DNA from 3 places in the Bacillus sp. OTU530 genome. Region 1 is predicted to be linked to each of the others. Evidence: riboswitches for the same ligand, from Rfam matches in the RefSeq annotation. Region 1 holds a riboswitch; each other region holds the start of a gene.
What was found. Region 1 has a riboswitch for S-adenosylmethionine ahead of AAHB12_RS19570 (methionine ABC transporter ATP-binding protein). Riboswitches for the same ligand answer to the same signal wherever they lie in the genome.

Region 1 (10,751 bases):
CATGCAGGCTCTCCGCTTGCTAATTGACGAACATAGTCTTGATCGAATGGTAGTGTACCGATTGTCATGATTATCCTCCTATCCGCTTACGCTTCTTGCTCTGCTTCGTCTTCGATGCCGAGTTCCTTTTTAATCCAGTCATATCCTTCTGCTTCTAGACGTTGTGCCAATTCTGGACCACCAGATTTTACAACGCGACCGTTCATCATAACGTGTACAAAATCAGGCGTGATGTAGTTAAGAAGACGCTGATAGTGCGTGATAATTAAGCAGCCAAAGTCTTCACCACGCATTTCGTTGATTCCTTTAGAAACAACCTTTAACGCATCGATATCTAATCCAGAATCGATTTCATCTAAGATAGCAAACTTCGGCTGAAGCATCATTAATTGAAGAATTTCGTTACGCTTCTTTTCGCCCCCAGAAAAGCCTTCGTTTAAATAACGCTGTGCCATTGCGGAATCCATTTCCAAGAAGTCCATGTTTTTGTCCAATGTACGGATGAATTTCATTAGAGAAATTTCATCGCCCTCTTCACGACGTGCATTCATTGCAGAGCGAAGGAAGTCTGCGTTTGTTACGCCGTTAATTTCGCTTGGATATTGCATTGCCAAAAATAGACCTGCGCGAGCTCTCTCGTCAACTTCCATTTCTAATACATCTTCAGCATCAAGCGTAATGCTTCCGCTTGTTACTTCATATTTCGGATGACCCATAATTGCAGAAGATAACGTTGATTTACCCGTTCCGTTCGGACCCATGATTGCATGGATTTCTCCGCCTTTTACTTCAATGTTTACGCCTTTTAAGATTTCTTTTTCATCGATGGATACATGCAGATCCTTAATTGTTAAAGTTGAACCAGCCATCACAATACCTCCAGTTTATTTCTATATAGAAGAAAAATTGTTATAGAACTTTCACATTCTCATTTTATTCTCATTCTTATTTTATATCAATTAAAATTATATATCAAACAGTTAGAAAATTTTCGGAATTTTCTAACCATTAAATACCCAACTGCTTTGTACCATTTTATCATTTGTATTTTTTTGTGTTTTACGCTTCCTTCAAATGCACTGTATGTATTTTTTGAACTCTCCGCGCAACTATACTTTCTTAAAGTGTAAAATGAACTCGAGCACCATTATACTACACTATCCTCAAAAAAAATAATGTGCTTGTCTAAATTGCCTGCAAAAAAACAGGGCTCTATATGCACTTGAATTAGGAAATATGTTATAGAGCTCCCGCAGCAGCATGAAGGCCCTGCTAAAGCGCCTAACTTTCACTTTTAATCTGAAGTACTACATATGGTCTCCGACTAGCAAGCCGTTAAGCGAGGACAGGGAGTTGCCCTTGCACTGCATTCCTAAAATTTCCGACTGCGTTAAAATGGCTTCTAGCTGGAAATTTATACTTTCCTACAGTGGAATCAAAAGAACCCCTGCGGGAATCACAGGGGTTCTTTTCAGCCTTGAAGCCTTCAAAACCTACCGGACTTCAAATGGTTTATTTACTTGCAGGGATAACAGCACCTTGATATTTTTCTTGAATGAAATCTTGAATTTCTTTAGACTGCAGTACTTCTACCAATGTTTGCAGTTCTTTACGCTTTTCATCACCCTTGCGGACAACTACTAAGTTAGAAGGAACAACATCACTTCCTTCAAACGCAATGCCGTATTTTTTAATATCTACTTTCCCCTCAAGCGCATAGTTTGTGTTAATTACCACAGCATCTCCTTCCCCATTTTTAAAGGAAGTAGCGAGAAGTTTCGCCTCAATCAATGTTGAAAAGTCTAGTTTCTTTGGATTTTCTACGATATCTTCCACACGTGCATTCGCACCAACGCCCGCTTTAAGCTTGATTAACCCAGCTTTTTCAAAAATCGGAAGAATACGTCCATGGTCACTGAACGAGTTGCTCATAATAATTTTTGCGCCTTCTGGAAGGTCCGCTAAGCTTTTGTACTTTTTAGAATAAATTCCAATCGGCTCCTTATGAACTTCACCAATGCTCACAAAGTCATAACCTTTTTTCTCCATCTCTAAGTCTAAATACCCTGGAGTTTGGAAATAGTTTGCATCAATTTCTTTTTCCTTTAATGCAACGTTTGGTAAAACATAGTCTTGAAACACCTTAACTTCAAGATCAATTCCTTTTTTTGCAAGCAATGGCTTTGCTGCTTCTAAAATTTCAGCATGTGGAACAGCGGATGCACCGACAATTATTTTTGTTTTTCCATCAGCTGTTTTTTCCTTTGTAGTGTCTGTTCCGCCGCAAGCCGCTAAAGCAAGAACAAAAACAGCTACAATGAGACTAAGCAGTTTTTTCATTTTGCGTTCCTCCCTAATTACCTTTTATCTAACTTTTTAGTAAAATAATCTCCAGTAAACTGGATGATAAACACAAGAATTAGAATAGCCACTGTCGCAACAAATGTTAATAATGGATTGCTGCCTTGGAATCCTTCTAAATAGGCAAAGTTTCCAAGCCCTCCAGCTCCGATAACGCCGGCCATGGCCGTATAGCTAACAAGAGCGATCGCCGTAACAGTAATCCCTGAAACTAAGGCTGGCAATGCTTCTGGTATAAGCACCTTAAAAATGATTTGTCCATTAGAAGCTCCCATCGCATAAGACGCCTCTATAACACCTTTATCAATCTCGCGGAGCGCAATTTCGACCATGCGGGCATAAAACGGTGCTGCACCAATGATTAAAGCAGGCAGTGCAGCATTGGCTCCTAGAATACTTCCCACAAGTAACTTTGTAAACGGAATAAGCAGTACAATCAATATAATGAAGGGGATTGAACGAAATATGTTTACAAACAATCCAATCACCGTATTGACAGCCTTATTTTCCCACATATTACCTTTATTAGTTAAAAACAAAAGTAATCCTAATGCTAGTCCTAGAATGAATGTAACTGTAACTGAAATAGCTGTCATATAGATGGTTTCTTGCGTTGCATCGATTAGTTTTTCCAATTTAATTAGCTCTAACCACTCATTGTTCATATTCGACCACCTCAACTTCTACCATCTTACCTCGAATAAAAGCAATGGCTCTTACAATCTCCTCATTCTCACCCTGAAGCTGAACAAACAATGTCCCATAGGAGCCTTTTTGCGTTTGGGAAATTTCTCCTTGCAAAATATTAACATCCACTTCAAAATGACGAATCAAATCCGTAATAAGGGGCTTCTCCGCAGTATCACCAACAAATGTTAATTTTACAATCTTTCCGTCTGGATACTTATGAAGCAGTTGTCCAATTGTTTCTCTTGCTTCATCTGATTCAGTAACCTGCTGCACAAACTTTTTGGTTGTTGCATGTTTGGGATGTTTGAATACTTCCAGAACTTCGCCTTGCTCCACAATGTTCCCGCTCTCAATAACAGCCACACGATGGCAAATTTTTCGGATTACATGCATCTCATGCGTAATAAGTACAATCGTCAAGCCGAGTCTTTCATTAATATCAACTAATAAATCCAAAATAGAATCTGTTGTTTGCGGATCAAGAGCAGATGTTGCTTCATCACACAGCAGTACCTTTGGATTATTTGCAAGCGCACGCGCTATGCCAACACGTTGCTTTTGCCCGCCGCTAAGCTGTGATGGATACGCATCTCCCCGTCCCTCTAGTCCAACCAAACGAATAAGTTCATCAACACGTTTTTGGCGCGCTTCTTTTGGAACCCCAGCGATTTCTAATGGAAACGCTATGTTTTCGCGTACCGTACGGGACCAAAGAAGATTAAAATGCTGGAAAATCATCCCGATTTCTTGACGAGCCTTGCGCAGCTCCTTGCCACGAATCGCAGAAATGAGACGCCCTGCCACTGTAATCCGGCCGGAAGTGGGCTTTTCCAGCTGATTCAGCATACGTATTAATGAGCTTTTCCCAGCTCCGCTATATCCAATAATGCCAAAGATTTCTCCTTGGCGAATCTCTAAATTTGCATCATGAACAGCTGTAACTGTTCCACTTTTTGAACGGTAGATTTTCTGGACGTTCTCTAGTAGAATCAATATCCTCTCACCTCTTCATTACATCATATTTTACAGTAAAAAAACCTCTCTGCTTCAGACAAGCAGAAAGGTTTCGAACAATCGCCGTATATCCTTTCCTCTCATCTCTCAAAGCATTCGCTTCGCAGGAATTGGCACCATTTCAACATGTGCTGACGGTTGCCGGGCTTCACAGGGCTCAGTCCCTCCACCTCTCTTGATAAGAGAACATCAAATATAAATTACCTGATGTGTTTCATGTTTTATCATATCATTGAAATTCTATCAATCTCACATATCTATGTCAACAATAATAAATTATTATTTTAAGAAACTCATAAAGTAAATTATGCCATGATTTTAATACATTTCTCTATACTTAAAATACAGAAAATTATTATTTTTGAAATTTTTTAAAAAAATATAAATATGCAAAAAAAAAAGCGAGCATTTAAGCTCCCTTTTCTAACGGCTTGCATATATGAAACAGCGATTCTGCCAATAAAAGTGTTCGGTATGATCCTATATACTCCGTTCCCTTCCACCTTAGCAGCAGTTGTAACCGAACAAGACCGCTTACTAAACTATGTAAGTCCTCTTCTTTCCAAAATGTAATCGTATCTGTTCCCTTTACTCCTTCTAACAATGTGATTTCATGGCGTGACATTTTTAAAGCACAGCTTTCTTCCTTAAACCGAAAACACATAACCTTTTCCTCCAAAGGCAAAAGCGGCTCTAAATGCTGCTGAGTGCTTGCATAATTTGCAAACGACCGCAACAATGCTTGTAACGTCATTTCCATCACTCCTCGTGAATAAGGTGTTGTATATATTTTCCATTTATTCACAGAGCAACCCTTTAATAATAGCTCGACATTTTCTTCTTATTTCTTAGGCAATATGTCGAGTTTTTGCAATTCATTATAAATAAAGTCTACTGACTGGAACGCGTACATTCGTTTCGCAACAATGCCGCGCTTGAAAACAAGCAGGCACGGCACACTTTCAATCTCATATCGCTCCGCCAAATAAGGAGCATAATTGAGATTGACCGTACCGACTGTAAGCTCAAGCGCCGCCTCTACAACTGTTAACATCCTCTTCGCAAGCTGGCACGTTCCACACATGGGCGTCTGCACATAAAGAACTGTTGCTTCTTCCTCTTGAATGTTGCTTTCCACATCTTCCCCTGTCCATTCAATCATTCACGTCATCCTTACTTTAAAAATTCTGCATACACGTCTATATCTGCTCCAAGCAACACGCTTGCAAGGTGCTGCACTGGTGCTGTCGCTACTTCCCGGTACGTACGGTCAATATACAAATGTTCTGCATGCGGGAATTCACGCTTGAATTGCCTGCGAAGCTTCTCGCCTGCTTCATCTGCATCAACCAGTATGTACACCTCTTTATCATAGAGCTTGTCAACAAATTCGTCCATTTTAGATGAACTGATCGTTCCATTTGTGCATACGATTTCTACAGGCTCTTTAATAAGATTTGCAATTTTCTTCTTATCGGATCTTCCCTCAACAATTATCACTTTTTCCATTTCCATCACTGTGCATCACCCGACTAATGTAGACTATGATACAACCTTAATATATAGTATATTCTTTCTTTTCGTCTTGTTTCCTGTTTTATCGAAACTGACCATACGCAAATATTGTCAATTTTGCTAAAGAAAACTCGTCGATTGGCAAACCGGCAGGCGCAGACAGAGACGTAGTTGCACTTACACTTTATTCCTAAAATGTCCCGATATGTCGAGTTAACTTCTCGTTGGAAAATTTATATTTTTTTAAAGTGTAAAAAGCAAGAAGGAGACGGTTTGTCCGTCTCCTCATTCTTCACCCTTGATTTGTCATTTTCTCATATTGCTCAGCAGTTAATAAGCTATCAAGCTCAGCTGCATCCGCAAGCTCAACAACTACCATCCACGCACCTTCGTACGGAGACTCATTCACAAGCTCAGGGCTATCACTTAGCTTTTCATTTACTTCCACAACTTTACCGCTCACAGGCGCATAAAGTTCAGAAACTGTTTTCACGGACTCTACGCTGCCAAACGGCTCATTCGCCTTTAATGCAGCACCAACCTCCGGAAGCTCCACAAATACAATATCACCAAGCTCATGCTGCGCAAACTCAGTAATACCGACGATTACACGGCTCCCATCTACTTTCACCCATTCGTGCTCTTCAGAATAACGCAACTCTTTAGGAATGTTCATTTTTGTCCCCTCCATACTTTGTATCAATTATGTAAATGCCCAGTCGGCATTACAGCCATTCTCTCTCAAACTGCTCTTCATTAAAGCCAACTGTCACCTTGCTGCCATTTGTCACAATAGGACGCTTAAGCAGCATGCCATCGGATGCAAGCAGATCTAGCATTTCCTCTTCACTTGCCGTCTTCAATGTATCCTTTAAGCCAAGCTCGCGATACTTCATACCGCTCGTATTGAACAGTTTCTTCAAATCAAGATCGCTTGCCTGATGCAGCTTGCGCACCTCTTCCTTAGACGGCGGATTTTCTACAATATGTATCATGTTGTAGGAAATATCATGCCCTTCAAGCCATTTTTTTGCCTTTTGGCATGTTCCGCATTTCGGATAAGAATAAAATGTTACTGTCATACCTATCACCTGCCCTTTACTATCTGTATTGTAGCATAGATGGGTATTTTTTTCCTAATTTGCTCACCTATGGCAAGCTTTATACTACTCTTCGCTGTCTATTATGTTTATCCTGCAAAGTGTTCTTGTTCGCTATCGAGAACGATGTGCGCTCTCACATATTTCAAAGCAGCAGTGTCCTCTTGATTTTGGCACACAACTTGCATGTATAAAAGGTGAATATAGTGAGAATAGGGGGAATGAGGATGGCTTACGCAACAAAAATGATCTACGCAGTACCAGGTGAACAGGGTGCAAAAATTTCATTTAAAAGCCGATACGACAATTTTATCAGAGGGAAATGGACAGCTCCAGTTGATGGACAATACTTTGATGCAATATCCCCTGTTACTGGGCGAGTGTTTTGTCAGGTAGCACGTTCACAGGCTGAGGATATAGAGCTGGCACTTGACGCCGCTCATGCCGCAAAAGACAAATGGGGCAAAATGTCAGTTGCAGATCGTGCAAACATTTTAAATAAAATCGCGGATCGCATGGAGCAAAATTTAGAAATGCTGGCCGTGGCAGAAACATGGGATAACGGAAAACCAGTTCGTGAAACTCTCAATGCCGATCTTCCGCTAGCAATTGATCATTTCCGTTATTTTGCAGGCTGCATCCGCGGACAAGAGGGTACGATTGGTGAGGTTGACCAAGATACTGTTGCGTATCATTTTCATGAACCTCTCGGCGTTGTGGGCCAAATTATTCCTTGGAACTTCCCGCTTCTTATGGCAACGTGGAAGCTTGCTCCTGCTCTCGCGGCTGGAAATTGTGTTGTGTTAAAGCCAGCAGAGCAGACACCTGTCAGCATTATGGTATTGGTAGAGCTTATTGCTGATTTACTTCCAGACGGTGTCCTGAATGTTGTAAATGGTTTCGGTCTTGAAGCCGGTAAGCCGCTTGCTTCAAGCAATCGCATCGCCAAAATCGCGTTTACAGGAGAAACAACAACAGGTCGTCTTATCATGCAGTATGCCTCGCAAAACCTGATCCCTGTTACGCTTGAACTAGGCGGAAAATCGCCAAATATTTTCTTTGAGGATGTGCTTGATGCAGATGATGATTTCTTTGATAAAGCAATCGAAGGATTCGTATTATTTGCATTGAACCAAGGTGAGGTTTGCACGTGCCCTTCGCGTGCGCTCATCCAAGAGTCCGTCTATGACCGCTTTATGGAGCGGGCCCTGCAACGCGTAAATGCGATTAAGCAAGGCAACCCGCTTGACCCTGACACAATGATTGGTGCACAAGCCTCCGCTGAGCAGCTTGAAAAAATTCTTTCCTATATTGATATTGGTAAACAAGAAGGTGCCGAGCTTCTAGCAGGAGGCGGGCGCAACGTATTAGATGGTGACTTAGAGAACGGCTATTATGTAAAGCCAACCGTATTTAGGGGTCACAATAAAATGCGCATTTTCCAGGAAGAAATCTTTGGTCCAGTTGTTTCTGTTACAACATTTAAAACACCGGAGGAAGCGCTCCAAATCGCCAATGATACGCTTTACGGCTTAGGTGCAGGCGTTTGGACACGCGATATCAACAAGGCATACCGCTTCGGCAGAGCGATTGAGGCAGGACGCGTTTGGACGAACTGCTACCACTCCTACCCTGCCCACGCGGCATTCGGCGGATACAAAATGTCAGGTATCGGCCGTGAAACACATAAAATGATGCTCAGTCACTACCAACAAACGAAAAATATGCTTGTGAGCTACAGCCCGAAAAAATTAGGATTCTTCTAAAAAACAAAAGCTTCCGCTTGCCTCTCGCAGCGGAAGCTTTCATATTAGGAGGTGTACACTATGGAAACAATACAGCGAGTTACCGCAACCGATGCAGCACTTTCGCTTATTCAGTATTTACAAAGTAAGCACGGTCCTCTTCTCTTTCATCAATCAGGCGGCTGCTGTGACGGAAGCTCGCCAATGTGTTATCCAGCAGGTGATCTTTTAATCGGAGATCACGATAAATTACTCGGTTATATAGGGGGCTGTCCATTTTATATTGCCCATGCACAATATGAGTATTGGAAACATACACAGCTTATTATTGATGTAGTGGATGGCAGAGGAGGAATGTTCTCACTCGAAGGACCAGAAGGAAAACGATTTTTAACACGATCGCGCGTATTTACCGCTCAAGAACTACAGCAGCTCTAGAAAAGCGGAATCGACACGATTTATCCCTAGAGGAAATGATTCTTCATAAATTTACTTTTTTGCAAATGGCAGGATTGTCTCCTGTCATTTTTTATATAAATGTGCCGATAAATCGTCCAATTCGTGCCGTTTTTTCGGCACGAATTGCCAAACTTTCGGCAAACGCTTTCATTTTGTGCACCCCTACACAGCTAAAAAGTTGGCATAGCTTTTGCTTTTATAAAAGATGTAGTGTGAAAATAAAAAAGGGGGAGATTTGAAAATGAATACAAATAAAATGATGAAGGCGGCCATTGTAAATGAGTTTAAACAGCAGCTTGAAATTAAAGAAGTACCGATTCCTGAAATCGGCTACGGTGAAGTGCTTGTCAAAATTAAAGCTTGCGGCGTCTGCCATACAGACCTTCATGCCGCACATGGCGATTGGCCGATAAAGCCAAAGCTTCCGTTAATTCCAGGACATGAAGGTGTCGGGATTGTAGAGGAAGTAGGTCCTGGCGTAACCTCCATTAAAAAGGGGGATGCAGTCGGCATTCCTTGGCTGTACTCCGCTTGCGGTGAATGCGAATATTGCTTAACCGGACGCGAAACATTATGTCCGCATCAATTGAATGCCGGCTATTCCGTGGATGGCGGCTATGCTGAGTATTGTAAAGCTCCTGCCAATTACATCGTTAAAATCCCAAATGGTCTCAGCTTTGAAGAGGTTTCTCCCATTTTCTGCGCTGGTGTGACAACGTATAAAGCATTAAAAGTATCCGAAGCGCAGCCTGGTGATTGGGTTGCGATTTACGGAATCGGCGGTCTCGGACATGTTGCCTTACAATATGCAAAAGCGATGGGCTTTAACGTAATTGCTGTTGATATTCAAGACGACAAGCTTGAACTAGCCACAAAGCTAGGTGCAGATATTACAATTAACGGCTTAAAGGTAGATCCTGTCCAAGAAATTTATGAACGTGTTGGCGGTGTCCAATCCGCTATCAGCGTCGCTGTAACAAAACGGGCTTTTGAACAAGCCTACCGCTCTGTGAAACGCGGCGGCACTCTCGTTGTTGTTGGTCTTCCAAACGATGAACTGCCAATCCCAATTTTCGATACTGTCTTAAATGGCGTAACGGTAAAAGGCTCCATCGTCGGAACGAGAAAGGATTTACAGGAATCCCTTGCCTTTGCAGCACAAGGCAAAGTTCGTACAAATATTGAAGTACAGCCGCTCGATAACATTAATGAAGTATTTCAGCGTATGGAAAAAGGACAAATTAATGGTCGCATTGTCTTAACGATGGCTTAAAATTTGTCTACAGTCGTATCCTCACTCTGCACACAAAATACTCTTGCCCCCGTGTAAAAACGGGGGTCTTGTATCAGATTAGCAAGGGTCCTGATTCAGCAAATCCAGTCTTATTCCTGATGCAAATAATACTCGCATTGCTTTAGTATGAGAAAAGATCAAACTGTGTCTGGTTCTTCTTATGTCCCAGTGTCCCCCTTTTTTTCATTCAACAAATAACGGAGCTTTCGCATTGTGATTTGCAAGCGTTTTGCTGCTTCACTCCGATTTCCAAGCGTATTTTGCAGCGCCTTAAGAATAAAAGCTTTCCCAATTTGGGATTCCAGCTGCTTGACCTGTGCAAGCACATCCTCAAGATGAACATCATCTTTTTTCTCAAATGTTGTTAAAACACTCTGACTCCATGTACGTAAATACTCCTCGAGCTCATGATTTTGTTTGCCCGTATCATCTGATTCCAGAGCGGACGGCATACGTATAGAGGCCCCCTCTGTATCCCAAAGTGGTAAATCCGCCTCTGTGATAACGGTCTGATCAGAATCAAGGAGCGCAATCGTTCTCGCGACAAAATTGGCAAGTTCCCGAATATTGCCT
Region 2 (10,751 bases), on a different contig from region 1:
GCAAAAACATATGCTACACCGCTTTATGTATATGATGAAGCTTTAATTCGAGAAAAATGCCGTGCGTATAACCGTGCGTTTCAGGAGAGCGGATTCTCCTACCAAGTCGCATACGCAAGTAAGGCATTTTTGTGCATGGAAATGAGCCGTTTAGCTGCAGAGGAAAACATGTCTTTAGATGTTGTGTCTGGTGGAGAATTGTATACGGCGCTGCAAGCCGGTTTCCCAGCAGGGCGCATTCATTTTCACGGCAATAATAAAACAGAAGAAGAATTAGTAATGGCACTTGAAGCAAATATTGGCTGCTTTGTTGTTGATAACTTCTTTGAGTTAGAGGTTCTTCATGATTTAGCGCAAGAGCGTGAGCAAAAGGTGAATATTTTGCTGCGTGTAACACCGGGTGTTGAGGCGCATACACACGAGTATATTACAACAGGTCAGGATGATTCAAAGTTTGGTTTTGGCGTTTCTAGCGGACAGGCGCTGCAGGCGGTGAAGCATGCTGTAACGAAGCCGTACTACAATGTGCTTGGCATCCATTCTCATATCGGTTCCCAAATTTTTGAAACGGATGGATTTGTTCGTGCAGTCGAAGTATTAGCAACATTTGTAGATACTGTTCGCTCCGAAACAGGACATACAATGCCGATTTTAAATCTCGGAGGCGGTTTTGGCATTCGCTATACAGAAGGCGATACGCCGCTCCCAGCCGTACAATATATTAAAGAGATGACTGATGCGGTGCGCGAGCAGTTTACACAGCGTAATTATCCTCTGCCGGAAATTTGGATTGAGCCAGGCCGCAGCATCGTCGGTGATGCTGGCACAACGTTGTATACAATCGGTTCTATTAAAGACATCCCAGGTATTCGTAAATACGTGGCCGTGGATGGCGGAATGACAGATAATATACGCCCTGCGTTGTACGGTGCAAAGTATGAGGCAATTTTGGCGAATCGAGCAAATGAAGAGTCGAAGGAAGTTGTATCGATTGCCGGCAAGTGCTGCGAAAGCGGCGATATGCTGCTTTGGGATATAGAGCTTCCAGAAGCGGCGTCACGGGATTTACTTGCGATTTCTTGCACAGGGGCATACGGATATTCAATGGCAAATAACTATAACCGTATCGCGCGCCCTGCAGTTGTATTTGCAAAGGACGGAAAAGCGCAAGTTGTTGTGGAGCGGGAAACATTAGAAGACCTTGTACAAAAGGATCGTATTCGAGCAAGTGAGCTCGTATGAAAGCAAGAGGATGAAAAAAATTAAAAAATAGGCGGACAACAGTACGTTGTTCGCCTATTTTTGTAAGAAATTAACATAATTGTATCGCCGCAAGTCTTGCGCACAAGGGGACCTTCGCGGAAAAAGTGCTTATCATTTGCTTTGTTCCCGAGGTAAAGCAAGCTGTGCAAACCTACAGAGCAACCGTTGCTTCAGGCAGAAATACATGAATTCCCTATTCACTTACTCGGAATTGTATGTTTATTGAAAGAGAAAGTGTAGTTTTGGAAAACAGGGAAAAGTAATAGCAGAAGGCGCCTACAATAGAGAAGAAACGGTGGCTTACTGCGTTTTCAGAGCAATAGTAACATATAAACTTTATCAGAAGTGTACTGCAATATATTTTCATATTTTCAAAAATTCTTTTAAAATATAATTCATATCAGAAAACTAGGATTGCAATTAGCTGTAATTGTGATACAATACAAATTAATTACTTATCCAGAGAGGTGAAGGGACACGGCCCGATGAAACCCGGCAACCTGCATGTATGCAAGGTGCTAATCCGTCAAAATGGAATCTCATTTTGAGAGATAAGGTTAAGACGCCTCGAAAGTCTTTTCGAAATGGAAAGATTTTTTTAGTGCAAACGGATAGGGAGTATTTTAGGAAGGTTACTGCAGCGTCGGAACAAGACAGCTCCTTCCTACATAGCAGTGGAATATAGATGTTACCAAAAGAGGGGGAAATGACATGTTAACATATGAAACATGGGATGCACCAGCCATTGATTTTAATGAGGACGATGAAACAAAAGGTGCGCTTTCGGTTTTACGATGGGCGTATGATCATTATGGAGACGATGTTGTCTATGCATGCAGCTTTGGTGTAGAGGGGATGATTCTTCTGCACTTAATTGATCAAGTGAAGCCTGATGCAAAGGTTGTATTTTTAGATACAGATCTTCATTTTAAAGAAACGTATGAATTAATTGAAAGAGTGAAAGAACGGTTCCCAAGACTTCAAATTGTGTTACAAAAGCCAGAGCTTACGCTAGAAGAGCAGGCGGCAGAGCATGGTGCGGAATTATGGAAGTCTAACCCGAACGCATGCTGCAATATTCGGAAGATTGTTCCGCTTGAAAAGGCTCTTGCACAAGGGAAGGCGTGGATTTCTGGATTGCGCCGCGAGCAGTCGCCGACGCGCCAAAATGTACAGTTTTTAAATCATGATCACCGTTTCCATTCTATCAAAGTATGTCCGCTGATTCATTGGACATGGAAGGAAGTATGGCGTTATGTATACAAGCATGACCTTCCGTACAATCCGCTTCATGATATCGGCTATCCGAGCATTGGCTGTGAGGTATGCACACGTCCTTCAGAGGGTGGCAGCAGTGATCGCTCTGGACGTTGGTCAGGTACAGGTAAAACAGAATGCGGGCTTCATCAGTAAGAAGTAAAGGGGAAAAGAAAATATGGTAGCTCTCGCATTTTGTGCAGCGTTATTGTTTGCGATGAATATAGGGGCGAGTGGAGCAGCTGCCTCAATGGGGGTCGCATATGCTTCAGGAGCCATTAAGAAGAAATGGGTAGCGCTGCTCATATGTGGCGCTGCTATCATTGCTGGTTCTGTATTTGGGGGCCAAAAGGTTACAAAAACGATTAGCTCAGGCATTATTCCTGAGGATATCTTTACAGTAAAAATTGTTATTATTACATTACTTGCAGCAACAATTGCCTTATTTACGGCAAATATTCTCGGTATTCCGCTTTCTACCAGTGAGATTACGATAGGTGCTGTTGCAGGGGTGGGGATTGCATATCAAGTATTGTATGTGGAGAAACTTTTGTTTATCGTTGCTTTTTGGATTATCACCCCTGTAGTAGCTTTCAGTATTACTTATGTTGCTGGAAAGCTTATTCATAGGCTTAATTCCAAGTATCCTGATTTAGAAAAAGGAAAATGGAAGCCAATTTTTACAATTCTTGTTATTGTGACAGGTTTCTTCGAGGCCTACTCAGCTGGAATGAAAAACGTAGCAAATGCAGTTGCTCCGTTAGTTGGGGCTCATTTGCTTTCAGTGGAAACAGGGTTGCTTTTAGGTGGTATTTTTGTTGCCTTGGGAGCTTTTCTCTTAGGAAGTCGAGTTCTTGAAACAAATGGGAAGAAAATTACATCTGTTTCTTTGATTGAAGGAATTTCTGTTTCTGCTACCAGCTCATTTCTCGTGATTACAGCAGCTTTATTTGGGATTCCATTGCCGATTGCACAAATTACATCATCTTCTATTATCGGCATGGGCTCCGCGCAGCAAGGCAAGAAGGTCTTTCAAAAACGCGTTGTTTCGCAAATGCTCAAGGTGTGGTTTGTTGCCCCGTTTTTATCGCTTTTAGTATCTTATACATGCGTTAAACTATTGCTAGAAAGTGATTTGTATTCTATCTTTATTGTTGGGGCGGGAATTATCGCAACACTTGGAGTCATTAGCTTATTAAAACATACGAAACAGGAAGTAGGAGGAATTTCAAGATGACAAGTATTACAGCACATGGCGGTGTTCTTATTAATCGCGTAGACGAAACGTACAGCACAGCGCATATCCAAAAGGAAATTGAGTTAGACAATACTGCACTTAGCGACCTAGAGTTAATTGCAGTCGGTGCATACAGCCCATTAACAGGTTTTTTAAACCAAGAAGACTACAATTCTGTTGTAGAACGTATGCGTCTTGCTGACGGAACAGTTTGGAGTATTCCAATTGCACTTCCTGTAACAGAAGAAAAAGCAAACGAGCTTACAGCAGGTGAAGAGGTACGCTTAGTACAAGGCGGCGTAACATACGGTGTACTTACAGTTGGTGACATCTATGTGCCAGACAAACAAAAGGAAGCGGAAAATGTATACCGCACAACAGACCTTGCGCATCCAGGCGTAAAGAAAATGCTAGAGCGCCCGTCTGTATATGTAGGTGGAGCGATTACGTTAGTAAAACGTACAGAGAAGGATCAATTTGCTGAATTCCGCTTAGATCCGGCTGAAACACGTCAAAAGTTCCAAGACCTTGGCTGGAAAACGGTAGTTGGGTTCCAAACGCGTAATCCAGTTCACCGCGCGCATGAATATATTCAAAAAGCTGCGCTTGAAATCGTAGACGGCTTATTCTTAAATCCGCTTGTAGGTGAAACAAAATCTGATGACATTCCAGCTGACGTACGTATGGAAAGCTATCAAGTACTTTTAAAGAACTATTATCCACAGGATCGTGTATTTTTGGCTGTGTTCCCTGCAGCAATGCGCTATGCAGGACCGCGTGAAGCGATTTTCCATGCAATGGTTCGCAAAAACTTTGGTTGCACACACTTTATCGTTGGCCGCGACCACGCAGGTGTTGGTAACTATTACGGCACATATGATGCACAGCACATCTTCTCCAACTTTACAGCAGAAGAGCTTGGCATTCAGCCGTTATTCTTCGAGCATAGCTTCTACTGCACAAAATGCGAAGGTATGGCTTCTTCGAAAACATGTCCGCATGGTGCTGAAGACCGTGTGATTTTATCTGGAACAAAGGTGCGTGAATTGCTTCGCAGCGGTCAGCTTCCGCCAAGCACATTCAGCCGTAAAGAAGTAGTAGAAGTATTAATTCGTGGCATGCAAGAGCAGCCAGTGAACGCTTAAGGGGGAGAAACAATGAGCACGAACATTGTATGGCATGAGGCATCAGTTTCCAAGCAAGAGCGTCGCGAACAAAAAGGAAATCATAGCTTTGTTCTTTGGTTCACAGGTTTATCCGCATCTGGCAAGTCTACGCTTGCCAATGCGGTAGCTCGTAAGCTATTCCAAGAAAAAGTTGGTAACTATGTATTAGATGGGGATAATATCCGTCATGGTTTAAACAAAGACTTAGGATTTTCTGAGGAAGCACGCACAGAAAATATTCGCCGCATCGGTGAAGTGGCAAAGCTATTTGTGGACAGTGGTACAATTGTATTAACTGCGTTTATTTCTCCATTCCGTGCAGATCGTACACAAGTACGCGATATTTTAGAAGCGGACGAGTTCGTTGAAGTATTTGTGAGCTGCCCGATTGAAGAATGTGAGAAGCGCGATCCAAAAGGCTTGTATAAAAAAGCGCGCAACGGCGAGATTAAACAATTTACAGGTATTGACTCTCCTTATGAAGAGCCAGAAAATCCTGAAATCGTTGTTTCCACACACTTACATTCTATTGAGGAATGTGCGGACCAAGTTATCCAATATTTAAAAGAGAAGCAATTCATTTAAGTATAGACAGAAGAATGCACTGTGATGGGAGGTGGCAAAATGGGAAAGGTCTACCTTGTGGGAGCAGGACCAGGTGATCCTGATTTGATTTCTGTGAAGGGACTTAAGTGTATTCAGCAGGCGGATGTCATTTTGTATGATAGGCTGGTGAATGAGGAATTACTGTCCCATGCGAAGCAGGATGCAGATTTGATTTTTTGCGGAAAGCTCCCTGATTGCCACTTTATGCAGCAGGAAACGATAAATGCTCATCTTGTAAAGCTTGCGAAGGAAGGAAAAACGGTAACAAGACTTAAGGGCGGAGATCCTTTTGTATTTGGACGCGGCGCTGAGGAAGCGGAAACGCTAGCTGACAACAATATTCCGTTTGAAATCGTTCCTGGCATTACATCTGGCATTGCTGCTCCTGCTTACGCTGGCATTCCGGTGACACATCGTGATGCTGGTGCCAGCTTTGCCATCATTACAGGTCACCGCCGCGAGGGTCAGGAAGAGGATACGAAATGGGAGAGCCTGGCAAAGGGAATTGATACGCTGGCGATTTACATGGGTGTAGGGAATCTTCCATACATTTGCGGCAAGTTATTGCAGCATGGAAAAAGCGAGCAAACACCGGTTGCGCTTGTTGAATGGGGCACAACTGTATCACAGCGTACAGTAACGGGCACATTAGGAACAATTGTTACTATCGCGCAAAAGGAAGAAGTACAAAACCCAAGTATGATTGTGGTTGGCGAGGTTGTTCGCTACCGGGACAAGATCCAATGGTTTGAACAACAAACATCCAAAAATTACTATGCAAGCGGGGCGTTGTAAATGCAAGCAGTATTATACATTTGCCACGGCAGCAGAGTGAAAGAAGCGTGCGAACAAGCGCGCTTCTTTGTCTCTCAAGCAATGGCTGACATAGATGTACCAATTCAAGAGGTATGTTTTTTGGAATTAGCAGAACCATCCATTGAAGCAGGCTTACGAGTGTGTGTGGAAAGAGGAGCAACGCGTGTTGCGGCCGTGCCAATTTTATTGCTCACTGCTGCACATGCTAAAGAAGATATTCCGAATGAATTAGCAGAAGTAAAGCAGAATTATCCAGATGTAACTTTAACGTATGGTGAGCCGTTTGGTGTGCATGATGAAATTGTGTCGATTTTGCTGGAGAGAATCGGTAAGGAGCGTATTGCTGAAGATGCGATGGTATTGCTTGTTGGACGCGGCAGCAGTGATCCGGACGTAAAACGTGATATGGGGAATATCGCTTCGCGATTACAACATACATACCCGTTCCAGAAGGTTGATATTTGCTTTTTGGCAGCAGCGGAACCAAGCTTTGAGCAAGGGTTAGAGATGGCGCTTGCATCGGGTCATAAACAGGTGTTTGTTGTGCCGTACTTATTGTTTACCGGTATTCTAATGAAAAAGATGGAACGAACGATTAAGAAGTTAGGACGGGAAGAGCTTATACTCTGTGATTACTTAGGCTACCATCCAAATTTGCGCAAGGTTCTTGCCACGCGCGTACAGGAAGCAATGGAAGGAGAAGAGTATGTACCCACTTACGCTACACATACAAAATAAGCGTGTTGTTGTTGTTGGCGGCGGCAAGGTGGCTCTTTTTAAAATTGGGCCGCTTGTCAGAGAAGGAGCCCATGTGACTGTTATTAGTCCTGAAGCTGATGGAAAGGTACAAAAACTTGCTGAAGAGGGGCACATTACGTGGCTTGCGAAGACATATGAAGAATCAGACCTTGTCGGAGCGCTTCTCATTATTGCCGCGACAGATGACGCGGAGCTTAACACCCGAATTGCAGCGGAGGCGGGCGAGAACCAGCTCGTGAACGTCATTACAGATCCGACTGCAGGAAATGTTCATCTTCCAGCTGCATTTGAGCGCGGCCGATTAATGATTGCTGTTTCCACTGGCGGTGCTAGTCCGAAACTTGCAAAGAAAATTCGGGATGATCTGTCGGATACATATGGCGAAGAGTATGAGCAGTATTTGGATTTTTTATATGAATGTCGGATTAGAGTGAAAGCTTCTGCTCACAACAAAGCAGTGCGGAATGTATTGCTGCAGGAGGTACTTAAATCGGAGTATATAGGCTCGCTGGAAAAACAACAGCAGTTTTTAGAGAACTTATAAGACACTGATATGGCGTGGTTGCCACATCCTCAGTGTAAAAAGGGACTTTTACAGAAAAGGCACTATCGTTCGGTAGTGCTTTCTTTGCATTTTCAGAATGTATAAATTTCCATCTAAGAGCCAATTCGACGTAGTCGGAAATTTTAGAAATACAGTATAAGGGCAACTACGCCTCTGTTTTCACCCAAGGGCAGGTAGGAGGTTTTCATAAATATTCTCCGCCTAAACCGCATGTTCGCTTTGCGTACTTAACATTAAGAAAAATCCCGCCTAATAAGCAAACAAAGGTCCAAGTAAGGGATATGAATGGAAAAAAGGATCCTAGCTGAATATTTAACTGAGATCCTTTTTCGGTATTTTCCGGTTTATTCATCTGCTGGCTGTAAGGTAACCCTAAACCAACAAGGTGAATAACATTTTATGTTTGGAAGAAACAGCAGCAAAATAACGATTTTGCTTTTATAAGTATGGCATTGGGTTTACTGCGTTACTCTTTGCTAGATTCCATTCTCCTACATGCAATTCAAAGTGAAGATGCTGCCCTTGTGAATCCCCTGTATTACCCATGATTCCAATTTGCTGACCTTGCTTTACAGTTTGTCCTGTTCCAACAGAATAGCTGCTTAAGTGTGCATATACAGTTGTGTAGGTTTGTCCGTTGATGCGATGCGAAATAAATACAACATTTCCGTAGCTGCTTGAAGCATAGGCGCGTATGACAACACCATCTGCCGCCGCTACAACCGGCACTGTTCCTGATGCCGCAATATCTACACCTGCATGCAGTTTCCCCCATCTTCCTCCGAAGCCTGATGTGAAAGCGCCAGCTGCAGGTTTGATGAATCCGCCTTGATTGACAGCTGCTACGCTAGGTTGACTGGATGCTCCAGCGGAAGGCGCAGCTGCCTTTTTTGCATCCTCCGCAGCCTGTGCTTGAGCCGCTGCTGCTTGAGCTGCCTGAGCCGCTGCCTGAGCTGCTGCACGTTTATCCGCTTCCACAAGTTGCTGAGTCGCTTGTCTTTGTGCTTCTAAAAGCGCTTTTGTTTCTTCAGTGCTTTCGATTTCCTCCATCGTTTGCGATAGCTTTGCATGCATGTCATTCATAAGAACTTCCTGCTGCTGCTTGTCTGCCGCTTGCTGCTGCTGCTTTTGTACCTGCATTTCTTTTTGTTGCTGCAATGCCGCTTCCTGTTCTTTTACTGCTTTCTGTTCAGTTTCGACAGCATCTTTGTCTCGTGCCTGCTCTTGTAAAATATCATTATCAGAATTTAAGATAAGCGACACAGAATACATTTTTTCCAATAAATCGGTTATGTTTTTAGAGTTGATAATCAACTCTGTGACTAAGGTGCTGCGAGGCTGCTCCTGCAGTGTGCGCAGACGCTGATCGATGAGAACCTGTCGTTTTTCAATTTGTACTTGTAAGTACCCGATACGACGATTTTTTTCTTCAATTACAGCTTCTGTTTCTTTAATTTGTTGTTCAATTGTTGCTAGTTCCTGTTCTGTGTTAGCAATTGCTGTATTCAGTTCATCTAGTTTCTGCTGAAGAAGTGCAATATCCTGTTCGATTTGCAGTTTCTCCTGCTTATGGTTATCTAGTTGTTGAGATGTTCCATTCAATTGCGATTCAATGCTGTTTAATTTATCCTGGTTTGTTTCTGCATATATGGAAGCTGTTGGAGCAAGTAAAAAGGCTCCTGTCGCTAGCATACTCAAAACAGTATGTTTCTTCATTGTTGCGTTCCCCTTTCTCTACCGTATTTTTATACCATAGAATGAAAGAAGAATCTATTATTTTTACCATAATGTAAAGAAATTTAATAGAATGTTAGATTTTTATGCAAATGTACTGAAGTTATCTGAAATATAGTTCGTTTTTTACATATTTATTTGCATATAGTGTGATTAGGTTGTTTTAGGGCTTATAACCTTAAGGAATGAATGAGAAGTTGGTTATGATTAAATATCTTTATTAAACGATATTTAATCATATTAAAAAAACGATTTTTTAAAGTGGCTGCTGAAATAGAAAAATAATTGGGAAGTGAAAGCCTGAAAGAGGAATTTGTTTGGGGAGCGGTGCGATAGAAAACTTTGCGAGTCCGAGGGTGAAGTCGGTCTAAAGTCCTAGTGAAAACCGTTCCTTGGTTCGTTATGAGGATGCTTCGTTTCAGATAAGATAAGAGTATCAAAATGAAGGGAGGCAAAAAGGTATGAAAAAGTTTCTCACCTTTTTAGCAGCGGGAGTACTCGTTATCATTGCGCTCGCCACGCTCGGTCATATTGTGGGCTTATTGATTGGAGCAGCGATTGCGTATTGGAGTTTCAGGTCATTTCTGAAAGCCGATGCGCTGCTAGGAAAGTTTTTCTGGGGTATTATCGGTTTGATTGGCCTGTCCATTGTTTTGGGGAATTTCCCAGCTATTATTGGAGTCGGGGCAATTGCACTACTGTATTACGGGTATCGCAATTACAAGACTAAATGCGGCGGCAGAAAACAGGAAGATGCGTACAAATCGTTTCGTAGTTTTGAAGATGAATGGGACCATGTAATGAAACATTATTAAGAGAAGGGAAGAGATATGTATGAGACAATCCTTATTCCAACGAATTCGTAATATTGTAATGGCGGATCTCCATAATGCACTTGATGAGAAGGAGCGTCAAAATCCGATTGCCCTCCTGAATCAATACTTACGTGATGGTGAACAAGAGACAAAAAAAATTGAACAGCTCATTGAGCGTCACGGCATGCTGAAGACGAACTTTCTTCGTGAGAAAGAGCAGGCAGCATATATGGCAGAAAAACGGAAGCAGCAGGCTGATATTGCGCGTCAAGCAGGTGCTGCTGATTTAGAGGCGAGGGCATGGAAGGAAGCGGAATATTATGAAGGGCAAGCATCACGTTTAGCGGATGCTCATGCAAAAACAGCGGAGCAGGTCGAAGAATTACAACGCCAGCTGACTGAGATGAAAAACAAGCTCAAGGAAATGCAGACAAAGCGGATGGAGCTCATGGCACGAGAAAATATGGCGCACGCCAACCGCCGTATTCATGACACACTTGGAAAAATGTCTAAAGATAATCCATTTATACGTT
Region 3 (10,751 bases), on a different contig from region 1:
GCTATGCTGCGGAGGGGTATCAAAGATTTAAAGTGAAAATTAAACCAGGGTATGATTCTGAGCTGCTGCAAGGGATTCGTCAGGCGTTTCCAAATCTCCCTCTCATGGCTGATGCTAACTCGGCTTATACACTGCAAGATAAGGATCAGCTAAAGAAGCTTGATGATTTCGGACTGATGATGATTGAACAGCCGTTAGCTGATGATGATATTTTGGATCATGCATTGCTGCAAAAAGAGCTGCAAACACCCATTTGTTTAGATGAGAGTATTCATTCTCTTGAAGATGCCCGCGTGGCGATCACGCTTGGAAGCTGCCGCGTTGTAAATATTAAGGCGGGGCGAGTGGGAGGATTGACCGAGGCGATTCGTATTCATGATTATTGCCAAGCTCATCATATTCCAGTTTGGTGCGGGGGGATGATTGAGACCGGCATATCTCGTGCTCAAAATGTGGCGCTTGCGGCTCTCCCAAATTTCACGATTCCGGGTGATATCTCTGCATCTTCACGCCATTGGGAAGAGGATGTGATTATTCCTGACATAACATTGTCCGATGGAAGAGTGCCTGTATCATCTGTGCCGGGTCTCGGGTATAAGGTGAACCGGAAAAGGCTAAGGAATATCACAATGCAAACAATCGTACTTGAAAATCACTCATGAGTAAGTTCGACTTCTTCCCATACCATCTGATTTGTTGTATAGTGAAGAAGTGAGCATTTTTTGTCGAAAGTGTTACAGAATCTTGTGAATCATGGTGTTTTTTGTCAGCTGTAAAAAGTAGAGGGTCAGTTCTTAGCTATTTTTAACCTCTTCCTCTTGACTTGTTTTCAAGCAAGGGAAGATTAAATAAAGGAGGAATTAATGTATGAGTTTATTACATGAAGTGTTAACTTTTAACGAGAAGTTTGTGCAGGAGAAGGAATATGAGAAGTTCCAAACAGATAAATATCCTGAGAAAAAGCTCGTTATTATTTCCTGCATGGATACGAGACTTGTTGAGCTTCTTCCAAAGGCAATGAACATTCGCAATGGGGATGTTAAAATTATAAAGGTGGCTGGAGCGGTTATTGCCCATCCATTTGGTAGTATTATGCGCAGCGTCCTTGTTGCTTTATACGAGCTTGGCGCTGACGAGGTATGTGTTATCGGCCATTACGATTGCGGTATGGCAAGTCTGCAAGCAGAAAAGACAATCGAGAAAATGAAGGCTCGCGGTGTTTCAGAAGAGAAACTGGATACACTTCGCTTTTCAGGCATTGATTTAGAGCGCTTCCTACATGGCTTTGAAAATGTAGAAGATAGCGTGAAGCATAGTGTCGATATTATCCGCCAGCATCCATTAATGCCAGAGGGCATACCGGTTCATGGCTTGGTTATTGATCCGAAAACAGGACGTCTTGATTTGGTTACGGACGGGTACAAAGCCTAATGATATTTTTCCGTTTTTTCCGGCACAGGGTCAAAGCCGCCTGGATGAAACGGATGACATTTACAAATACGTTTGATTGTGAGCCAGCCTCCTTTTGCCGCGCCGTGACGGCGGATTGCCTCTAAACCATAGTGTGAGCATGTGGGATAAAAACGGCATGACGGCGGCTTTATCGGAGAGATTACGAGCTGATAAAAGCGAATCAGTGCGAGAAGCATAGATTTCATGGGCTGGCTCCTTTTCATTGTCATTATTTTAGACAGTATTCTTTACTAAAATCCAACTTTCAAATATCATTATGGAGTGTATGTGAATACAATGCAGCACATCCAGAAAAAAGGAGGATTTGATTATGCCATCAGTAGAAAGCTTTGAGCTTGATCATAATATTGTAAAAGCGCCCTATGTGAGACATTGCGGTGTTCACCATGTAGGGAGCGACGGCGTTGTGAATAAGTTTGATATTCGCTTTTGTCAGCCGAATAAGCAGGCGATGAAGCCGGATGTTATTCATACATTAGAGCATTTGCTTGCTTATAACTTAAGAAAGCATGTAGAAAAATACGGTCATTTTGATATTATCGATATTTCTCCAATGGGATGCCAAACAGGCTTTTATCTTGTTGTCAGCGGTACGCCGACTGTTCGTGAAATCATCGATTTATTAGAAGACACGATGAAGGACGCGGTTGAAATAGTAGAGGTTCCAGCTGCAAACGAAACGCAATGTGGGCAGGCTAAGCTTCATGACTTAGAAGGTGCAAAGCGTCTTATGAATTTCTGGCTACAACAAGAAAAAGCCGAGTTGGAAAAAGTATTCGGTTAATGACCTGAGGGTTTATCCTCGTCTTGTTTTACATAAGGGCTATCTTCGGCACGATCGACAGAGTGTTTGTAAGAGTAGCCCTTATTAATTGTGACAACAGATAAAAGCAGCACAACAATCACAACTATTACAGCAATAACTAGTATATGAAACATTCCTCTCTCCTCCCCTTTCCTGCTTTAAAGGATAAGAATGTATTTCTTTTTACACTGTAGGAGTATAAAATTCCAGCAAGAAGCCATTCGACATAATCGGAAATTTTAGGAATACAGCGTAAGTGCAGCTACACCTCTATCTTCGCCAATCGGCGAGTTTTCTTTACAAGCAAGATAAGAAAGTATAACTTTTCGGGGTGATATCTAGCTCCCAAGGCCCGCCTTTTTTCAGTTATTGGCCTTCCCTTTTCTTTGAGACAGCGAAACAGGCTTTTCTTACATAGTACCATGTCCGCAGCGTTCTGCATATTTCTTGTATGAATTAGGAACAATTAGGAATAGAGACATTATCAGCGCGATGGCACTGTTTAAGGAACCGTAGTATTTCGCAAAGTGAGGGATAATAAATGGAGAAACAAACATACTATGTATCGATTGCAGACGGTGAGATTTCTAAGGTGAAATCCGCGAATACGTACAGCTTTGAAATTCAAGCAAGCGATATAGAAATTGTGCAGCTTCGTCAATATTTCGATGAAGCATATCAGGCAGATTTAAAAACCTTTGTTAGATCACATATCCCATTCCTTGAGTATCATCATGACCCAGAAAACCATGAATATGACGATAGCCTTCAAAAAGCATATCAAATGATTTATAGCCTGAGCAATCAGGAGACACAAGAAATCATCGCACAATTGGGCATTATAGACGGACTGTAATAATAGGCATAGGCGCGAAGAATGTGCTACAATTTGTGGTAAGAAAAATTCGCCACAATTGTTAGGGGAGCGTGTGAATGTACACTTTTAAAGATTATTACCACAATACAGTACAGTTATCCTTTGAAGATCGTCCGTTTTCCCATGAACCTAAGCATGTATGGGTTGTTTGCCGGCGTGGAGATGAGTGGCTGCTGACGCATCATTTACGACGCGGATTAGAATTTCCGGGTGGAAAAGTAGAGGACGGAGAGAAACCTGAAGAAGCCGCTGTACGTGAAGTGCGGGAAGAAACAGGCGGGATTGTATCCTATTTGCAATATATAGGACAATATAAGGTCTCAGGAAGGGATAAAATTATTATTAAGAATATTTATTTTGCTACAATTAGCGATTTGCAGGATCATACACATTACAATGAAACAAACGGATCTGTTCTGCTTAAGAAGATACCGGATGACATTAAAGAGGATAAGCGCTTTAGCTTTATTATGCGCGACGATGTGCTGCGGCACAGCCTGGCGTATATTCAAAAACATTGTTTACATGGCACAGGGATGCTAGAGAGCAAAGTACAGGAATTCTAAAGCAGATATATATCTATATACAAACAGACCGAGTCATTTATAGGCTAGGTCTGTTTGTATTACATTGTAGGAAGCATAAATTCTCAGCTAGAAGCGAATTTGACGCAGTCGGAAATTTTAGGATTACAGTGTAAGTGCAACTACGCCTCTGTCTTCGCCAATTGGTGAGTTTTCTTTACATATATTCATTCGATATGTTGACTTAATATACGTTCAAACCACTCGACAAGCACATACATAACAGTAGCCAATACGCATGTAAGCAAAACGCTCATAAGAACAAGGGTAAAGTTGAATACTTGAAAGCCATAGCTAATTAAGTATCCTAAACCTTGCTTAGAAACAAGAAGTTCACCAAAAATAACGCCAACCCAAGAAAGACCAACGTTTACCTTTAAGGTTGAAATAATGATTGGCAATGAAGCAGGAAGGATAACCTTCTGATAGCATTGCCATCTATTAGCGCCGAATGTTTGCAGCACCTTTAAATAATTTGGGTCCACCTCACGAAATGCAGAGTAAATAACAAGAATTGTGATGATGATGGAAACGATCACACCCATGGCAATGGAGGATGTAATGGTCGGTCCGAAAATAACAATAATAATTGGCCCGAGTGCTACCTTTGGCATGGCATTTAATACGACGAGATACGGATCAAGAACCTTAGCAAGAAACGGTAAGGCCCATAATATCGTTGCAATAAGTGTTCCGAGGGCAGTACCAAGAAGAAAGCCAGTAAATGTTTCTAGAAGCGTCGTCCAAATATGAGGATATAATGAGCCATCCAGTAGTTTGTCAGCCAGCATGTTAAAAATCCTGGAAGGGGAGCTGAAAAGCAGCGGGTCAATCCACTGGCTGCGGCTTCCGATCTCCCAAAGAACAAAGAAGATAACTAATATGAAAGCCTGTAACAATGCGATGGCTCGCCTTTTCTTTTGTTCTTTTTGTATATACGCTCGATGCAGGAAGGATAAATCTAAGTTTTTATACTTCAAGTTTTTCCAGCTCCCTCCATATAGATTGAAATAGATTCCTGAATTTTGGATGCTGGCGTGCCTGAAATGGAGAAAGTAAACGAATATCTTCTGGGACGAGAATGGTTTTAGCAATACGGCCGGGATTGGTGTGGAGCAAGAAAATGCGGTCACTCATAGAAATAGCCTCTTCGATATCATGAGTGACAAGGATAGCTGTTTTTTTAAACTGCTTCAGCAAGGTGCACACGAGTTCCTCCAGCTTGATTTTGGTTTGATGGTCTAGAGCTGAGAATGGTTCATCTAGCAGCAGTATTTTGGGATTGGTGGCAAGTGTACGCACGAGCGCCACTCGTTGGCGCATACCGCCTGACAACTGGCGCGGATACAGCGTCTCGACATTTTTGAGTCCAACTTCACTAAGCAGCTTCAGTGCTTGCAGCCTTTTGTCTTCATTATATGCCTTAGTAATGCGAAGACCCGTCATGATATTTTCCTCGATTGTTTTCCATGGAAACAAGTAGTCCTGCTGGAGCATATAGCCGATTGAGGAGGTCGGTCTCCATACACGCTCTCCCTCAATCTCAATGGTTCCTTCTAGCGGCCGAAGCAATCCGGCGATGATCGAGAGAAGAGTTGTTTTGCCGCAGCCGCTTGGTCCTAAGAAAGAAATGAATTCTCCCTGCTCCACCTGAAGATGAATATCAGCCAGCACGAGCCTCGCTTCCTTGGCATCGAAAAAGCAATGGTATAAATTTTGGATCGTCAAAAAGCTCATGCGGAATCACTCCTATTGATTAATGACATTTTCCGCAATCGAAGTGTCCACTAATATGTCATATGGCACTTCTTTTGGCAGTTCTCCAGCTTCCTTCATAATACTTTGCAGGTTGTTCCACTCTTCTGTATCTAAAATCGGATTTGTTGCATAAGAGTTTTGGTTTTTATAGCGCTCAATGACCTTAACGATAATATCCTGTGGTGTATCCTCGAAGAGTGGTGTTACTACTTTTGCGATTTCTTCCGGACTATGTGTATCCACCCATTGCTGCCCTTTATAGAGGGCTCTTGTGAATTTTTCGATGACCTTCTTGTTATCTTTTAAGTAGCTTTCTTTTGTCATAAAAGATGTATAGGGAACTTTACCGGATTCCTTGCCAAAGGATGCTACGATATAACCTTTTCCTTCTTTTTCGAAAATACTTGCGGTTGGTTCAAATAATTGAACGAAGTCACCTGTACCAGAAGCAAAGGCGTTTGCAATATTGGCAAACTCAACGTTTTGAATTAAAGTTAAATCTTGCTGCGGGTTGATCCCGTATTTCTTCAAGACGTATTCCCCAACCATTTGCGGCATACCGCCTTTTCTTTGCCCCAAAAATACACTTCCCTCTAAGTCGCTCCAGTTAAAGGAGTCGAGTTTCTTGCGGGAAACGAGAAATGTTCCATCTGTTTGTGTGAGCTGTGCAAAGTTAATAACAGGATCTTTCGCCCCTTGATTATACACATAAATCGATGTTTCCGAACCAACGAGAGCAATATCAATGCCATTTGAGAGAAGCGCAGTCATTGTTTTGTCGCCGCCAGCTGTTGTTTGTAAATCAATGTCCAGACCCTCATCTTTGAAATATCCATTTTGTAACGCCACATATAATGGTGCGTAGAATAAGGAGTGTGTTACCTCTCCGACACGAACTTTTTGCATATTTACTTGTTTTGTTTGATTGCATGCGACAAATGTAAAGAAGCTTAACATTATAATTGTTAATACGCTAACCAGCTTTTTCATAGATGCACCTCCTAAAGTAAGCCTATTTTACTGTATGTGAAAAAACGCCCATATGTGAGCGCCTAGAAAAATTTTTGCTTGTCCCAGAACGGAAATAGCCAAGATTGTATTAGAAAAAGAGCAGCCACGATAGGCTGCTCTTTTTCTAATATAATTCGTTTCCAACAAGCCAAGGTTTTGTTAGAAGAGTAGGCTTTCCCTAAGCGGTATGAGACAACAGGTTACATCATGGGACCGCCAAGCTTCACGATACGCTCAGGAACCGTTTTGAACTTTTTGAAGTTTTCTTTGAATTGTGCCGCAAGCTTTAATGCTGTTGCCTTGTAGGCAGCTGGATCAGCCCATGTTTTTTTCGGTGTTAAGACATCATCTGGTACACCTGGCACATGAAGTGGAATGTCTAGACCGAAAATATCGTCTTTCACCGTTTCCGTACGGTCGAGCTCACCGCTTAGCGCGGCCTGCACCATTGCACGCGTATACGCAAGATTCATTCGTTTTCCAGTTCCGTATTCTCCGCCCGTCCAACCAGTATTCACAAGGAATACCTTTGCCCCGTGCTTTTCAATCTTTTGACCAAGCATATCTGCGTAGCGGGATGCATGTAATGGCAGAAACGGGGAGCCAAAGCATGTTGAGAAGGTCGCCTGCGGAGATGTAACACCGCGTTCTGTACCGGCAAGCTTACTTGTGTAGCCGCTTAAAAAATGGTACATGGCTTGCTCCTTTGTTAATTTACTGATAGGAGGCAGTACGCCAAATGCATCCGCGGTTAAAAAGACAATTGTATTCGGATGACCGGCAACACTTGGAAGTACAATATTTTCAATTGCATCAATCCGATACGCGGCACGTGTATTCTCTGTTAAGGAGGTATCATTATAATCTGCAAATCTAGTATTCTCATCTAACACAACATTCTCTAATACAGAGCCGAAAGTAATCGCGTCGAAAATTTGAGGTTCCTTCTTGCGGGATAGGTTTACGCATTTTGCATAGCAGCCGCCTTCAATATTGAATACGCCGTTGTCAGACCAACCGTGCTCATCATCACCGATTAATTTACGGTTTGAATCGGCAGACAAGGTTGTTTTTCCTGTACCGGATAAACCAAAGAATAGTGCAACGTCTCCTTCTTCCCCTACATTGGCCGAGCAGTGCATAGAAAGGATATCTTTCTCTGGAAGTAAATAGTTCATAATGGAGAAGATGGATTTCTTCATTTCTCCTGCATATTCTGTACCTCCAATCAGTACAATCCGCTTTTCAAAGGAAATGATAATGAATGTCTCCGATTTTGTTCCATCGAGTGCTGGGTCTGCTTTGAATGTCGGAGCAGACACGATGGTGAATTGTGCTTCGTGGTTTGCAAGCTCCTGTGTTGTCGGGCGGATGAATAGCTGCTGGGCAAATAAGTTGTGCCATGCGAATTCATTTACAACCTGGATGGGAAGGCGGTAGTTACGGTCTGCGCCAGCAAAGCCCTTGAATACGAAAAGCTCCTCTTTTTCTCTTAAATGCTCCAGTACCTTTGTGTATAAGTGGTGAAAGGTTTCTTCAGCAATTGGCTGGTTCACTACGCCCCAGTCAATTTTATCCTTGACGGATGCTTCGCTGACAATAAATTTGTCCTTGGGAGAACGCCCTGTATATTTTCCGGTTGAAACAGAAACAGCACCTGTTGAAGTTAGGCTTCCTTCTTCTCGGATTAAAACCTTTTCTACCAATTGCGGTACGCTTAATTGAACATGTGCATTGCTTCCGTTTAATAGTTCATTTAACCCGATTTGGACATTCACAGTATTCATCATCAAAACCATCCTTTGTTTGAATTATAGAAAAATATCTCACATTACCCATAAAAAGTATAACACATTGTTTTAAATAGTGTATACTATTTATTGGTTTATGTTTGTGTGTTTACACTTTTTGGGGATTTTTCCTGTTATAAAAATTGATCAAGATGTTATTAGATGAATTGGTGTGTACTATTATTCGTTTTAGAATACATGTACCAACACATAATAAGCAGGATTTTTTTGCTGAAATTTAAGGGGAATGAATTGACAAAGTAGTGTTATTTCTATACTATAGCTTTAAGACGGATACTCTCTTATCCCGAGCTGGCAGAGGGACAGGCCCTATGAAGCCCAGCAACCTGACCGAAAAGGTAAAGGTGCTCAACCTGATGCAAGGCAGCAATGCTTTGAACGATAAGAGTGAAAGGCAAGAAATGACACATTCAACCTTTCCTCAGATGGAAAGGTTTTTTATTTTGCTTTCTTGGGAATTTTAAGAATGTCGTATGACAATTTAATTTAGGGATGAGTTCCGTACATAATAGATTAGGGGAGGTTTACCAATGACAAACAAGCGTCGTCTTTTCACGTCCGAGTCTGTAACCGAAGGGCATCCGGACAAAATTTGTGACCAAATTTCAGATTCTATTTTGGATGCGATTTTAACAAACGATCCAAACGCACGTGTAGCTTGTGAAACAACGGTAACAACAGGTTTAGTGCTAGTAGCTGGTGAAATTACAACTTCTACATACGTGGACATTCCAAAAATCGTTCGTGAAACAATCCGTGAAATTGGCTATACTCGTGCAAAGTACGGCTTTGATGCTGGAACATGTGCGGTATTAACTTCTATCGATGAACAGTCTGCTGATATCGCAGCGGGTGTAGATAAAGCGCTGGAAGCGCGTGAAGGCTCTATGTCTGACGAAGAAATCGAAGCAATCGGTGCTGGTGACCAAGGTTTAATGTTTGGTTTTGCATGTAACGAAACGAAAGAGCTTATGCCTCTTCCAATCTCTCTTGCACACAAGTTATCCCGCCGTTTAACAGAAGTGCGCAAGGATGATACATTACCGTACCTTCGTCCGGACGGTAAAACACAAGTAACGGTTGAATACGATGAAAATGGAAAGCCGGTTCGCGTTGATACAATCGTTATTTCCACGCAGCACCATCCAGAAGCAACGCATGAGCAAATCGAGCGTAATCTTAAAGAATATGTAATTAAGCCAGTTGTTCCAGCTGAGCTTGTTGATGAGAATACAAAATACTTTATTAACCCAACAGGCCGCTTCGTAATCGGTGGACCGCAAGGGGATGCTGGTTTAACAGGCCGTAAAATCATTGTTGATACATACGGCGGGTATGCTCGCCATGGCGGCGGTGCGTTCTCCGGTAAGGATCCTACAAAGGTAGACCGTTCTGCAGCATATGCCGCTCGTTACGTTGCGAAAAACATCGTAGCAGCAGGGCTTGCGGATAAAGCGGAAGTACAGCTTGCATACGCGATTGGTGTAGCGCAGCCAGTATCTATTTCTGTTGATACATTTGGAACAGGAAAAGTGTCTGAGGATGTATTGGTTGATTTGATTCGTAAAAATTTTGACCTTCGTCCAGCAGGTATCATTAAAATGCTTGATTTACGTCGCCCGATTTATAAGAAAACAGCAGCGTACGGTCACTTTGGCCGCAACGAGCTTGACCTTACTTGGGAGCGTATAGACAAAGCTGATACGCTTCGTCAGCAAGCAGGGGTATAATCATGAAAAAGATCTATGCAGCGCATGGGTCTTTTTTATTTGAAAAAGTATAAATTTCCGGCTAGAAGTGAGACGTAGCCGGAAATTTTAGGAATACAGTATAAGTAGAGCTACGTCAATCAGCTACACGATCAACACGGGCTGTTCGGTTCCCTGTAGTTGTGAAAAAAAGGAATGAGTGCATCGTTTCTTTTCCTCAAACAATAAGCCTGCAGATGCATTTTCTGTTCGTTCCCTTTGTGGAGCATAACCAGTGTAAAGGGGAAAGGAAGGATGGACTGCAATGATTAATAAAATTGCGTGTTTGTTTTGGCTGCTTTGTCTGAGTGTATTCTTAAGCGGGGTGGTTTGGACTACCTCCAAAGGATCCGAACATGAAAGAATTATGCATTCTGTTGTACATAAAGTACAAATACAAAGGATGTATGATACGAGGATATATGATACACAGCTATAAACTAGAGAGCAACAGCAGAATGACAAGTGCATTCGGATACAATTCCATCACATATGTGTGAAAAGCCTTGGGTCAAAGAACGTGACTCAAGGCTTTTATTACACTTTAAGAAAGTATAAATTTCTAGCTAGAAGCCAATTCGACGTAGTGAGAAATTTTAGGAATACAGTATAAGTAGGGCTACGCCTCTGTTTTCGACCAAAGGCAGGGCTCGCCAGTCGGCGGGTTTTCTTTAGTGAAACGAG

Region 2: it holds a riboswitch for S-adenosylmethionine, as region 1 does, so the genes downstream of both, AAHB12_RS14465 (phosphoadenylyl-sulfate reductase) here and AAHB12_RS19570 (methionine ABC transporter ATP-binding protein) in region 1, are expected to answer to the same signal.
Region 3: it holds a riboswitch for S-adenosylmethionine, as region 1 does, so the genes downstream of both, metK (methionine adenosyltransferase) here and AAHB12_RS19570 (methionine ABC transporter ATP-binding protein) in region 1, are expected to answer to the same signal.

Annotation. Positions count from the first base shown of each region.
Region 1 covers NZ_JASATP010000029.1:24,375-35,125, forward strand. Annotated here, with positions in the region: gene sufD (Fe-S cluster assembly protein SufD) at 1-68, opposite strand, end outside; gene sufC (Fe-S cluster assembly ATPase SufC) at 87-869, opposite strand; gene AAHB12_RS19560 (MetQ/NlpA family ABC transporter substrate-binding protein) at 1,513-2,340, opposite strand; gene AAHB12_RS19565 (methionine ABC transporter permease) at 2,358-3,026, opposite strand; gene AAHB12_RS19570 (methionine ABC transporter ATP-binding protein) at 3,016-4,044, opposite strand; SAM riboswitch class I at 4,143-4,250, opposite strand; gene AAHB12_RS19575 (hypothetical protein) at 4,475-4,819, opposite strand; gene AAHB12_RS19580 (thioredoxin family protein) at 4,907-5,227, opposite strand; gene AAHB12_RS19585 (toprim domain-containing protein) at 5,239-5,583, opposite strand; gene gcvH (glycine cleavage system protein GcvH) at 5,873-6,256, opposite strand; gene AAHB12_RS19595 (arsenate reductase family protein) at 6,306-6,662, opposite strand; gene adh (aldehyde dehydrogenase) at 6,926-8,446, shown strand; gene AAHB12_RS19605 (DUF779 domain-containing protein) at 8,507-8,863, shown strand; gene adhP (alcohol dehydrogenase AdhP) at 9,144-10,157, shown strand; gene AAHB12_RS19615 (sigma-54-dependent transcriptional regulator) at 10,337-10,751, opposite strand, start outside.
Region 2 covers NZ_JASATP010000017.1:84,906-95,656, forward strand. Annotated here, with positions in the region: gene lysA (diaminopimelate decarboxylase) at 1-1,242, shown strand, start outside; SAM riboswitch class I at 1,716-1,821, shown strand; gene AAHB12_RS14465 (phosphoadenylyl-sulfate reductase) at 1,975-2,676, shown strand; gene AAHB12_RS14470 (inorganic phosphate transporter) at 2,699-3,757, shown strand; gene sat (sulfate adenylyltransferase) at 3,754-4,902, shown strand; gene cysC (adenylyl-sulfate kinase) at 4,915-5,508, shown strand; gene cobA (uroporphyrinogen-III C-methyltransferase) at 5,548-6,324, shown strand; gene AAHB12_RS14490 (sirohydrochlorin chelatase) at 6,325-7,083, shown strand; gene AAHB12_RS14495 (NAD(P)-binding protein) at 7,052-7,648, shown strand; gene AAHB12_RS14500 (murein hydrolase activator EnvC family protein) at 8,108-9,385, opposite strand; gene AAHB12_RS14505 (lmo0954 family membrane protein) at 9,865-10,218, shown strand; gene AAHB12_RS14510 (PspA/IM30 family protein) at 10,238-10,751, shown strand, end outside.
Region 3 covers NZ_JASATP010000043.1:20,768-31,518, forward strand. Annotated here, with positions in the region: gene menC (o-succinylbenzoate synthase) at 1-662, shown strand, start outside; gene AAHB12_RS23620 (beta-class carbonic anhydrase) at 868-1,431, shown strand; gene yidD (membrane protein insertion efficiency factor YidD) at 1,428-1,658, opposite strand; gene AAHB12_RS23630 (S-ribosylhomocysteine lyase) at 1,784-2,257, shown strand; gene ytzI (YtzI protein) at 2,254-2,412, opposite strand; gene AAHB12_RS23640 (hydrolase) at 2,820-3,134, shown strand; gene ytkD (RNA deprotection pyrophosphohydrolase) at 3,212-3,721, shown strand; gene AAHB12_RS23650 (ABC transporter permease) at 3,907-4,674, opposite strand; gene AAHB12_RS23655 (ABC transporter ATP-binding protein) at 4,709-5,476, opposite strand; gene AAHB12_RS23660 (ABC transporter substrate-binding protein) at 5,489-6,487, opposite strand; gene pckA (phosphoenolpyruvate carboxykinase (ATP)) at 6,709-8,295, opposite strand; SAM riboswitch class I at 8,598-8,707, shown strand; gene metK (methionine adenosyltransferase) at 8,850-10,049, shown strand.